One region of the Paenibacillus sp. NPDC056579 genome, then DNA from elsewhere that is predicted to be linked to it. Evidence: riboswitches for the same ligand, from Rfam matches in the RefSeq annotation. Region 1 holds a riboswitch; the other holds the start of a gene.
What was found. Region 1 has a riboswitch for FMN ahead of ribD (bifunctional diaminohydroxyphosphoribosylaminopyrimidine deaminase/5-amino-6-(5-phosphoribosylamino)uracil reductase RibD). Riboswitches for the same ligand answer to the same signal wherever they lie in the genome.
Positions count from the first base shown of each region.

Region 2: linked by a shared signal. The riboswitch ahead of ACFQ88_RS04130 (DMT family transporter) and the one ahead of ribD (bifunctional diaminohydroxyphosphoribosylaminopyrimidine deaminase/5-amino-6-(5-phosphoribosylamino)uracil reductase RibD) in region 1 are both predicted to bind FMN.

Region 1 covers NZ_JBHTVD010000001.1:47,359-51,751, reverse strand. The annotation lists gene ACFQ88_RS00270 (bifunctional 3,4-dihydroxy-2-butanone-4-phosphate synthase/GTP cyclohydrolase II) at 1-757, opposite strand, end outside; gene ribE (riboflavin synthase) at 793-1,461, opposite strand; gene ribD (bifunctional diaminohydroxyphosphoribosylaminopyrimidine deaminase/5-amino-6-(5-phosphoribosylamino)uracil reductase RibD) at 1,466-2,575, opposite strand; FMN riboswitch at 2,945-3,096, opposite strand; gene ACFQ88_RS00255 (phosphodiester glycosidase family protein) at 3,204-4,310, opposite strand.
Region 2 covers NZ_JBHTVD010000001.1:904,793-909,185, reverse strand. The annotation lists gene gudD (glucarate dehydratase) at 1-645, opposite strand, end outside; gene ACFQ88_RS04140 (hypothetical protein) at 818-1,000, shown strand; gene ACFQ88_RS04135 (hypothetical protein) at 1,031-1,192, shown strand; gene ACFQ88_RS04130 (DMT family transporter) at 1,235-2,221, opposite strand; FMN riboswitch at 2,366-2,522, opposite strand; gene ACFQ88_RS04125 (ABC transporter substrate-binding protein) at 2,653-3,969, opposite strand; gene ACFQ88_RS04120 (MATE family efflux transporter) at 4,306-4,393, opposite strand, start outside.

The DNA of each region.
Region 1 (4,393 bases):
GTGTCGGAGCCGAATCGCTGATCTTGCCTTTTACAATGGCGACATGCTCCTTCTGATCGACGACATTGGAGTAGGCTATCGCTTTAAAAACGCCGAAATCGGTAGGCAGATTGGCTTCCACCTCTCGCTGGACGAGCTTCTCCTTATGATTGCGGTACTGAATCAGATCCTTGATCGTAATGATCTTCATATCATGCTTGCGGCTGAACTCCAGCAATTCGGGTACGCGTGCCATTTCGCCGTCTTCCTTGATGACTTCGCAAATCACCGCCGCGGGATAGGAGCCGCACAATTGAGCCAAATCGACGCCTGCTTCGGTATGTCCCGCTCTTCTAAGTACTCCGCCTTTCTTGGCAATAAGAGGGAAAATATGTCCTGGACGCCGGAAGCTTTGCGGCTTCGTCGCCGAATCGATCAAAGCTTGAACCGTGCGGGAACGCTCCGATGCGGAAATCCCTGTTGTCGTCTCGGCATAATCAACCGATACGGTAAACGCGGTCCCGTGATAGTCTGTATTCCGGTTCACCATCGGCGGCAGATCAAGCTCCTGGGCTCTTTCCTCCGTAATGGGCACGCAGACAAGTCCGCGGCCTTCCTTAATCATGAAATTAATCACTTCCGGCGTTGCTTTCTCAGCAAGAGCAATAAAATCGCCTTCATTCTCGCGATCCTCGTCATCAACAACAATGACGATTTTTCCCAGCATCAAGTCGTAGATGGCTTCCTCAATAGTATGGAATGGACTCAGTTCACTCATATCCCGTCCCTGCCTTTCTATATCTGATTGGTCTATTAAATAAATCCGTTCTCCGCCAAAAATGCCTCCGTCAGACTTCCCTGCTTGCCGGAAGCTCCGCCGGGCTCGCCCTCTCTCGACAGAAGCAGCTTCTCAATATATTTGCCCAGCACATCCGCCTCCAAGTTCACTTCATCTCCGGGCTTCTTATGCTGCAATACCGTTTGCGCCAGCGTATGAGGAATAATGGATACCGTGGCATGCTGCTTCGTCACTTGAACCAGCGTCAAACTGATGCCGTCGATCGTAATAGACCCGTGCGGGATCATATATTTTAATATGCCCGGATCCGCGGGCTCCACTTGAAACACAACCGCATTCGCCTCAGGGGTTCTGGACGTGATGATCCCGGTGGAATCGACGTGTCCCTGCACAATGTGGCCTCCGAACCGTCCTCCGGCTAGCATGGCTCTTTCCAGATTGACGGCATCCCCGATATGGAGTCTCTCCAATGTCGTCCTGCGGAACGTCTCCGGCATCACATCGACCGTAATCGACGATTCATCATATTGAACTACCGTCAAGCAGACGCCGTTTACGGAAATGCTGTCTCCCAGATGCACGTCCTCCAGTATTTTTTTGCAGCCGATAGTTAGTACCATGGCTTGTCCCTGCCTGGTCATTCGGCGCATCGTGCCTATTTCCTCAATAATGCCTGTAAACACTCCATTACACCCCGCTTCCGTAATCAGGATAACCGGCTATACATACATCGTCTCCGAATTGAGACACCTTTACCCGTTCCAGCCGAATCGCGTCGTTCATCCGCTCGAACCCGGCGAATTGGAAGTTCGACGGCGCTTCGGCGCCTCCGATAATTTTGGGAGCGTAGAACAACAGCATCTTGTCGATAAGCTGCTGCTCCAGCATCGCTCCGTTCAATGCGCCTCCGCCTTCCAGCAAAATAGTGGCGATATCGCGCTCTCCCAGCCGGCGCATCGCCTCTTGCAGATCCACCCGGCTCCCCTCGCCGCAGGCCAGCACCGTCACCCCTGCTTGCTCCAGCTCCGCTCTCTTGGCTGGATTAGCATCCGCCGTTGTAAGCACAACGGTCTCTGCGGACCGGTCGCGAACGACTTGGGCGGTAAGCGGGATACGGAGCGCGGAATCGGCAATGATCCGGATCGGATTTTGCGCAGGCACGTCCAGGCGCGTCGTCAGCAGCGGATCGTCGGCCAATACGGTTCCGACTCCAACCATGATCGCCTGGTTCCGGTGGCGCAGCGTATGAACGAAAGCCCGCGAGTCGGCATTCGTGATCCATTTGCTGTCCCCGGTTTTGGAGGCGATTTTGCCGTCCAGCGTGCTGGCCGTCTTCAGCGTAACGAACGGCAGCCGCGTCATAATGAATTTGTTGAACGCTTCGTTCAACCGGCGGGATTCCTCTGCGAGCAGCCCGACGCTCACTTCAATGCCGTGCGCTCGCAGCCGTTCTACGCCAGCTCCGGCAACCAGCGGGTTCGGGTCCGTTGTAGCGACAACCACCCGCTTCACATTCTCCTTGATGAGCCGGTCGCTGCAAGGAGGCGTCTTGCCGAAGTGGCTGCACGGCTCGAGTGTAACGTAAGCCGTACAGCCGGCGGCTTCCTCGCCGGCCATCTGCAGCGCATGAATTTCCGCGTGCGGAGTCCCCCGCTTCAAATGCGCGCCCATGCCAACGATTCGGCCGTCCTTGACGAGCACGCAGCCTACGGCGGGATTGATGCCGGTTTGTCCTGCGGCTCCTTCGGCCAGCTGCAAGGCAAGCTTCATGTAAAATTCATCGTTCAACAGCTCCACGCGTTACCTCTCCTTTTGCTTAACCTCTCCAAGGCAACAAAAAAAGCCCGCTTTTTCCTCGCAGAAAAAGGGGCGTGTTTGATAGGTATACGAAAAAAACGCAAATACAAAGCATGTTCGTCCGAAGTGACCGAAATCCGCAATACTAAACAGACTCAACAAAACCAAAGAGTAATCCCCTTAGCGGATACGTCAAATAAACGTCTCCCGCCGAGCGTTCCCCGAGTCACTGCATCGCATTGTACGGAATGTCCCAGCTCAACTCCATCCGGACTCTCTTCCTGCATGCCAATTAGAAATCGTTACTTAAGCACGCTGAAAAAACGTCCGCATAGCCAATAACAGCCATGACGACATAGCACGTTCGCATTTTTCCTTCTCCCATCCAGACTATACTGTCGGTCTCGGAGTTACACCGAGTCAGCCGCCTGCATCAAGCTGCAGCGCGGGTCACGGACTGAGCGGAGCCTTCGCTCCCCATCACCGCCGGTGGGGAATTGCACCCCGCCCCGAAGGAAATATGGCGCCAGTTATACAACTGACGTTTGTGTGAATGATATCACCATCAAACTCAAAATGCAAGGCTTTTCTTGCTCTCCGCCTGCAGACCATACTTACAGCGGGCTGTCTACTGGGACGCGAACGGTTTGTAAGAGCTGTTGAAATGCTCCATGTCGATGTTTTCCCAGATGTTCTTCACTGCGACTTTCTCCGGTTGGCTGAACACGAGAAACGCCGTCGGCAAGTAGCGCATTCCATAGCTGCTGGAAGGCTTATTGACGACTTGATTGTCCTTGACCAGGACGGAGGAGGAGCCCCCGTCGAGGTTCGCTGCGGTTACTGCGCCTCTTTCGAGCAGCAGGTTTTGCACGTCGTACAGCGTAGCTCCGATAGAGTATCCCGGCTGCCGCCCGTCGATTACGACGAACATAATCGTCCCGTCCTGCTTCTGCGCCATGCTCGTCCGCGGAGCGATGCCCCAGCCGTCGGCCGCATTGCGGATCAAGCCTTTGCCGTTGACGATAAACTTCGGCTGGAACGTCACCGCTTCGTTGACTCCCATCTTGATCAGCTCGGACGGCTTGTACCGGCCAGCCACCATCAATCCGTTCCTGTCGATCCCTACGACATTGACCGGATCCTCCATCCCGCCGTCGCTGTAGAGCAGCTTGCCTCCGGACATGACCACGCCGGCAGGCTTGAATCCGTTCCCGTCCCAGTTCGGATCGTCGAAGGCTCCGCCATTCACGCCGGCAATGGCTCCCGTCCGCTGCACCATGCTTAATATTTGCTCCCCTTGCCCGACAATCCCGGTAGTAACCACCCGGATCATCTTGGGATCATGAACGTATAAAATATGCCCTTTGAAATTTTTGCCTTCAATTTGCTCGACTTCTACTTCCTTGTCCCTGCTGTGCGTAAGATCGATATTGTTCTGATCTTTAATCTCCGCCATTTCGTTAAACCGTTTATCGTAATCCGCGACCCTGCGGTTCAGCTCCTCATCGCCAATCAAGTATCGGGCCCAGCTGCGGTGCTGGGTCGTTATCAGCGTGTCCGCCATCATGTAGCGTAAGGTCGAGCCGGACTCCATCCCAAAAAACCAGACGGCAAATCCGGAGGACAAGCCGAGCAATACAATAAAGCTGTACAGAAGTCCCCGTCCGCGGCGCTTGCGCACCCGTTTCCTGATGTTCCGCGGCTGAGGAACGTAGATTTCATGATTGCTTTCCAACGATATTCCCTACTTTCAATCTAGTAATCTAGCTGCAAACAATCCTAATAACAACAATACCATGAAAAAAACGTGAAAATGAA
Region 2 (4,393 bases), 860 kb from region 1:
AAGCACGCCGCCTTTTAGCTTAAAGTCGTGAAAGCCGTACTTCTCGTGAGCAGCTTCGGCAAGACGTAATATAGATGTTGCTGTAAGCGCTTCCTCATTGCGTAATCGAAACCACTCATCTTGGAAGTCCAGCTCGCTGCGATAAGAAAGATCCGTCTTCATCCGATCTCCGATGTAGAACAAGTATCCGAGCATCTCGACGTCATCCCGCTGCTGACCTTCACCGAGCAAAGCTGCCGCCGGCACTTCTAGAAATTGCCCCAACAAGTCTAGCATGGCCGCTTCCAATGCTGTAACGGCGTGAATCGTCGTACGCAGGTCAAACGTCTGCTTCCCTCGCCCCTCGGCATCCCTATCGGCGAACGTTCGGCGAACATTGCCAAGAACTTGGTTGTACGCGCCAATCCTTTGACCCAGCACCAGAGGCTTGGCCTCCTCTAACGTTACGCGAATTTTTTCTCCGCCAGGTACCTCACCCACTCCTACACGGCCTGCATCGTCCTTCAATATGACGACATTACGGGTAAAGAACGGACTATGGGCTCCACTGAGATTAAGCAGCATACTGTCATGTCCGGCTACAGGAATTACGAGCATTTCTTTAATGCTTGGAGTTGCATGTCCTTTGGAACCATCTGCATTCACAATGTTTGCCCCCTCGTATGATCGGGATTGAACTACACTTTTCATTACATCGTATTTGTCAACATTATGCAATACGAAATTGGCGGTTTCCTGAAAGAAAAGGAATAAAATCAACCGTTCCGTTTACCCTAAGAGAGATGAATGTCTTCCCGAAGCGAAAGGATGAGTATCGATGGAAGCAGATGACAAGAAACGGCTTGAAGAGAAATTCGACAGAGATTTAACGGACGGGGAAGCTGCCGAGATCATGAACACCCCTGTGCTGCATTCGGACGATGAGAATTATTACGAGAACGACGATATGGATCTACTGGACACCATCCCTATCGGACTGCAATTCCGACAAAAAGGATGACTTCCCAGTCTATAAGGAGGTATTAATCCCGTGCCCAACGAACAAGTGGACAGAGAAACCGACGGTAATCCGCAAACGATGTATGAAGATACGGCAGTGCATGAGCGCCCAGGATTTCGGGTCGACGATGAGACTCCTCTGCGCAATTATGGCGAGCCCGGAGAGATGGAAGACGGAGTGCCTATAGAATAGAGGAAAAAAATAACCGTCCTGATCCAGGACGGTTTTCCTTACTTAACTTGCTTGCTGCATCGCTACGGTGCTCTCTTGCTTCCCGTCCTGCTGCCTGGACAGCTGGAACAGCATGAACCAGATCAACAGGAAGCCGGCGACTTGCGCCACTGTAATTTGCTGTTGGAATACAAGCCAATTCACCAGCACACCGATGGCCGGAAAGAACAGCTCCGCTAGTGTGGCATACGATGCTTTGGTCCCTGAGAGTCCCTTGTAGTACAGGAGCAAGCTCAATAATCCGGGCAAAAAGGCTTGCAGCAGCATATTTACCGAAACGGCGAACCATTCGGTCGGTTGGGCCGGCCAGTTCCAGCTCTCTCCTCCAACCCAGGCAGTTGCGAACAGCAGCGGCAAGGCTAGCGTAAAGCGCAGCGCCGTAACGGCTTCAAACGGCATTTTATCAAGCAGCAAACGCCCCATAACCGTAGATCCGCCCCACAAAGCTGCAGCACCTATCGATAACAGACCCCCGATCACCCCAAAACGGGAAAGTCCGTCAAAAGGAAACGTTATGCCGAATGTCAGCAAGTACGTGCCTGCCAGAGCCACAATAACCAGAATGAAAAACCGTGCCGGAAGCATTTCCTTCAAAATCCATCTTGCCATCAGGATGGCGAACAATGGCTGGAGCTTTTGCAGCAATAGTACGCCGTTCAAATCACCATGCGCAAAAGCTGAAGTGAACATGATCGTCGCGATAGCAGAGCCGCCCCAGGATATAAACAGCAATGCACCAATATGGCGCAGGTTCAAGCCGCGGAGCGATTTACGGTACAGCCACAATATCGGTACGGAGTAAAATAGCAAAAGCACGTGTTCGATAAGTACGATCTGAGTCGATGTAAAATACTTAAGCAGCAAAATGCGGAATAGCGGGTCTACGCCCCACAGGGCAGCTCCCAGTGCAACCAGCCATACTCCGTTGCGGATTCCCGTGCGGGACGGCTCTTGCCGTACGGACGGGTTAATCGATGATACATTTTCCATATCCAATCCAACCTCCTTATTTTGAAAAGGAAGCTTCGAAAGAAGTCAGCCCCGTTATCATTATGACAACGGGGCATACTGAAACAGGCTTGGATCTGGAACGTTTTTTCACATCAAAGTGAACGCACCAAACTACAAACTTGTTTTGACCTTCTCCCATCCGGACTATACCGTCGGCTTTGGAATTTCACCAAATCAGTCGTGCATCGCGGCTAACACGATGAACGAGTCGCGGGCTGCGGGTCATGACGTACGACCCTTTACCGCCGGTCGGGAATTGCACCCTGCCCCGAAGATCCTTTTTCAATTAGTTTGGATTTTACCATATGCTTTGCATTTTAACAAGATGCTAACTAAAAATTAGTTGCTTGTTTAACTATGTAAAATAATTTATACACAAAAAAAGCAGCCCGAAGGCTGCTTTTTTCCCGTTACTTCTTCTGATTCACCAGCTGCTGAATGGCAATGTTGGATTCTTCCTCGACAGCGCGGATAGCCGAATTGACATCCATGCTGCTTTTATAGATGTTGTCGAAAATTTTGGCCGTATTCACGTTGTAATCTACGAGTCCGTTAGCACGGGCAGCCGGCGGTTGAGCATTTTTGCTGTAATACACGGCACCGGTGTTTTTGCCTTTGAGCTGCGGCAAGCTTTGACCGTACAAATCGCGAACCGGCTTGCTCTTGAGCGGAGTCACGATCCCCTGCTTGGACAGCTCGGACTGGACTTCTTCCGACAATAAGTGCTGGACAATCTGGAAGGCTTGATCTTTATATTTCGAGTTCTTCGTTACGAAAAGCGAATATGTATTAGGCTGCATGCCGGTATTGGGCAGCTCTTTGAAGGAAGGCGGAGACGCGAGATCGAAGTTCAAATCTTTGTTGGCGTTGTACCAGCTTGTTACCTTCTCTGCAACATGGACACCGATAGCCGTCTGACCTTTAGGGAAGTCATCGATATTCGTATATGCGTTGCTTGGAATATCATAGAACCGTTTGAAATTTTCGATTAGCTGCTTCCACTTCTCGGTATTGATAGCCGCTTTGTTCTCCTTCAAATCCAAAGGATTGAGCGACAGCTGATTATAACCCATCATCACACCCGGATGCGCAGACAGACCTTTATAATCCACTCCGTCCACCGTTCGCGACATTTTCTTCGCAATATCGTACACTTCATCCCATGTCATACCGTCTTTCGGATACGGAACGCCGAATTTATCGAACAAATCTTTGTTGTAGAACATGACGATATTACTGAGAGTAAACGGCAATCCCCACAGCTGCCCCTCCGGGTTGGCGTTACGCACCTGTGCAAGCGCCGCATCATCGATTCGGTTCAGATCGAAATTATGCTTCTTGATCAGCTCAGACAAATCGAGAGCCAAGTCAAATTCTTTGATACGGGATAAAATATTGCTCTTGGACTCCAGCACGATGTCCGGAATTGTTCCTGCCGCGACCAGATCGGCGTAATCTTGGCCTTTTCCTTTATGAATATGCTGAATCGTTACATTGGGGAATTTCTTCTTGATGTATTGCCCGATCTCATTCTCGAACCCGCTTTCATCTGCATAAACAGAGTTTTGCGCCGTGAAAAAAATGAGCGTCACCGGTTCATTGCTGGCTTTGGGCGTACTTGTGTCTGCCGGGGCGGATGATGGTGCTTGGCCGCTTCCGCTGCAACCGCTTACTAACATGACCAAACCTAGAGATAGTGAGACCATCTTTGCTACGTTTTTCTTCATGCTTGTTCCCCCTCTTAAGTTAACCGCCTTTTACATGGTAAATCGGACTGGCATTACATAATTTGAATGGGTAAAAAAGCGCTTACATTTCCTATCATACTATATCCTGTTCACTGTTTAGGATGCAATTTATTCACTTACATTTGCACAATATTAACATCTTATTCATTTGATTAATGAACCTAATATTTAATGTTATTAATCATTTTCTCCAATCTTTTTTACAAAATCTATTTTTACCGGCAGTAGTTTATAACTAATCTCCCCCCTCTTACATTTCTAAGTCAGCCTGATTAACGAAAAAAAAGAGCCTCGAGGGCTCTTGATCCATCATCTTTATGCAGCTTTTATGAACGCATTAACTTCCTTCCTCTGAATGAGCAGCAGCCGCATGAAGAAGCCTACGGCCGCCAATGTCAAACCG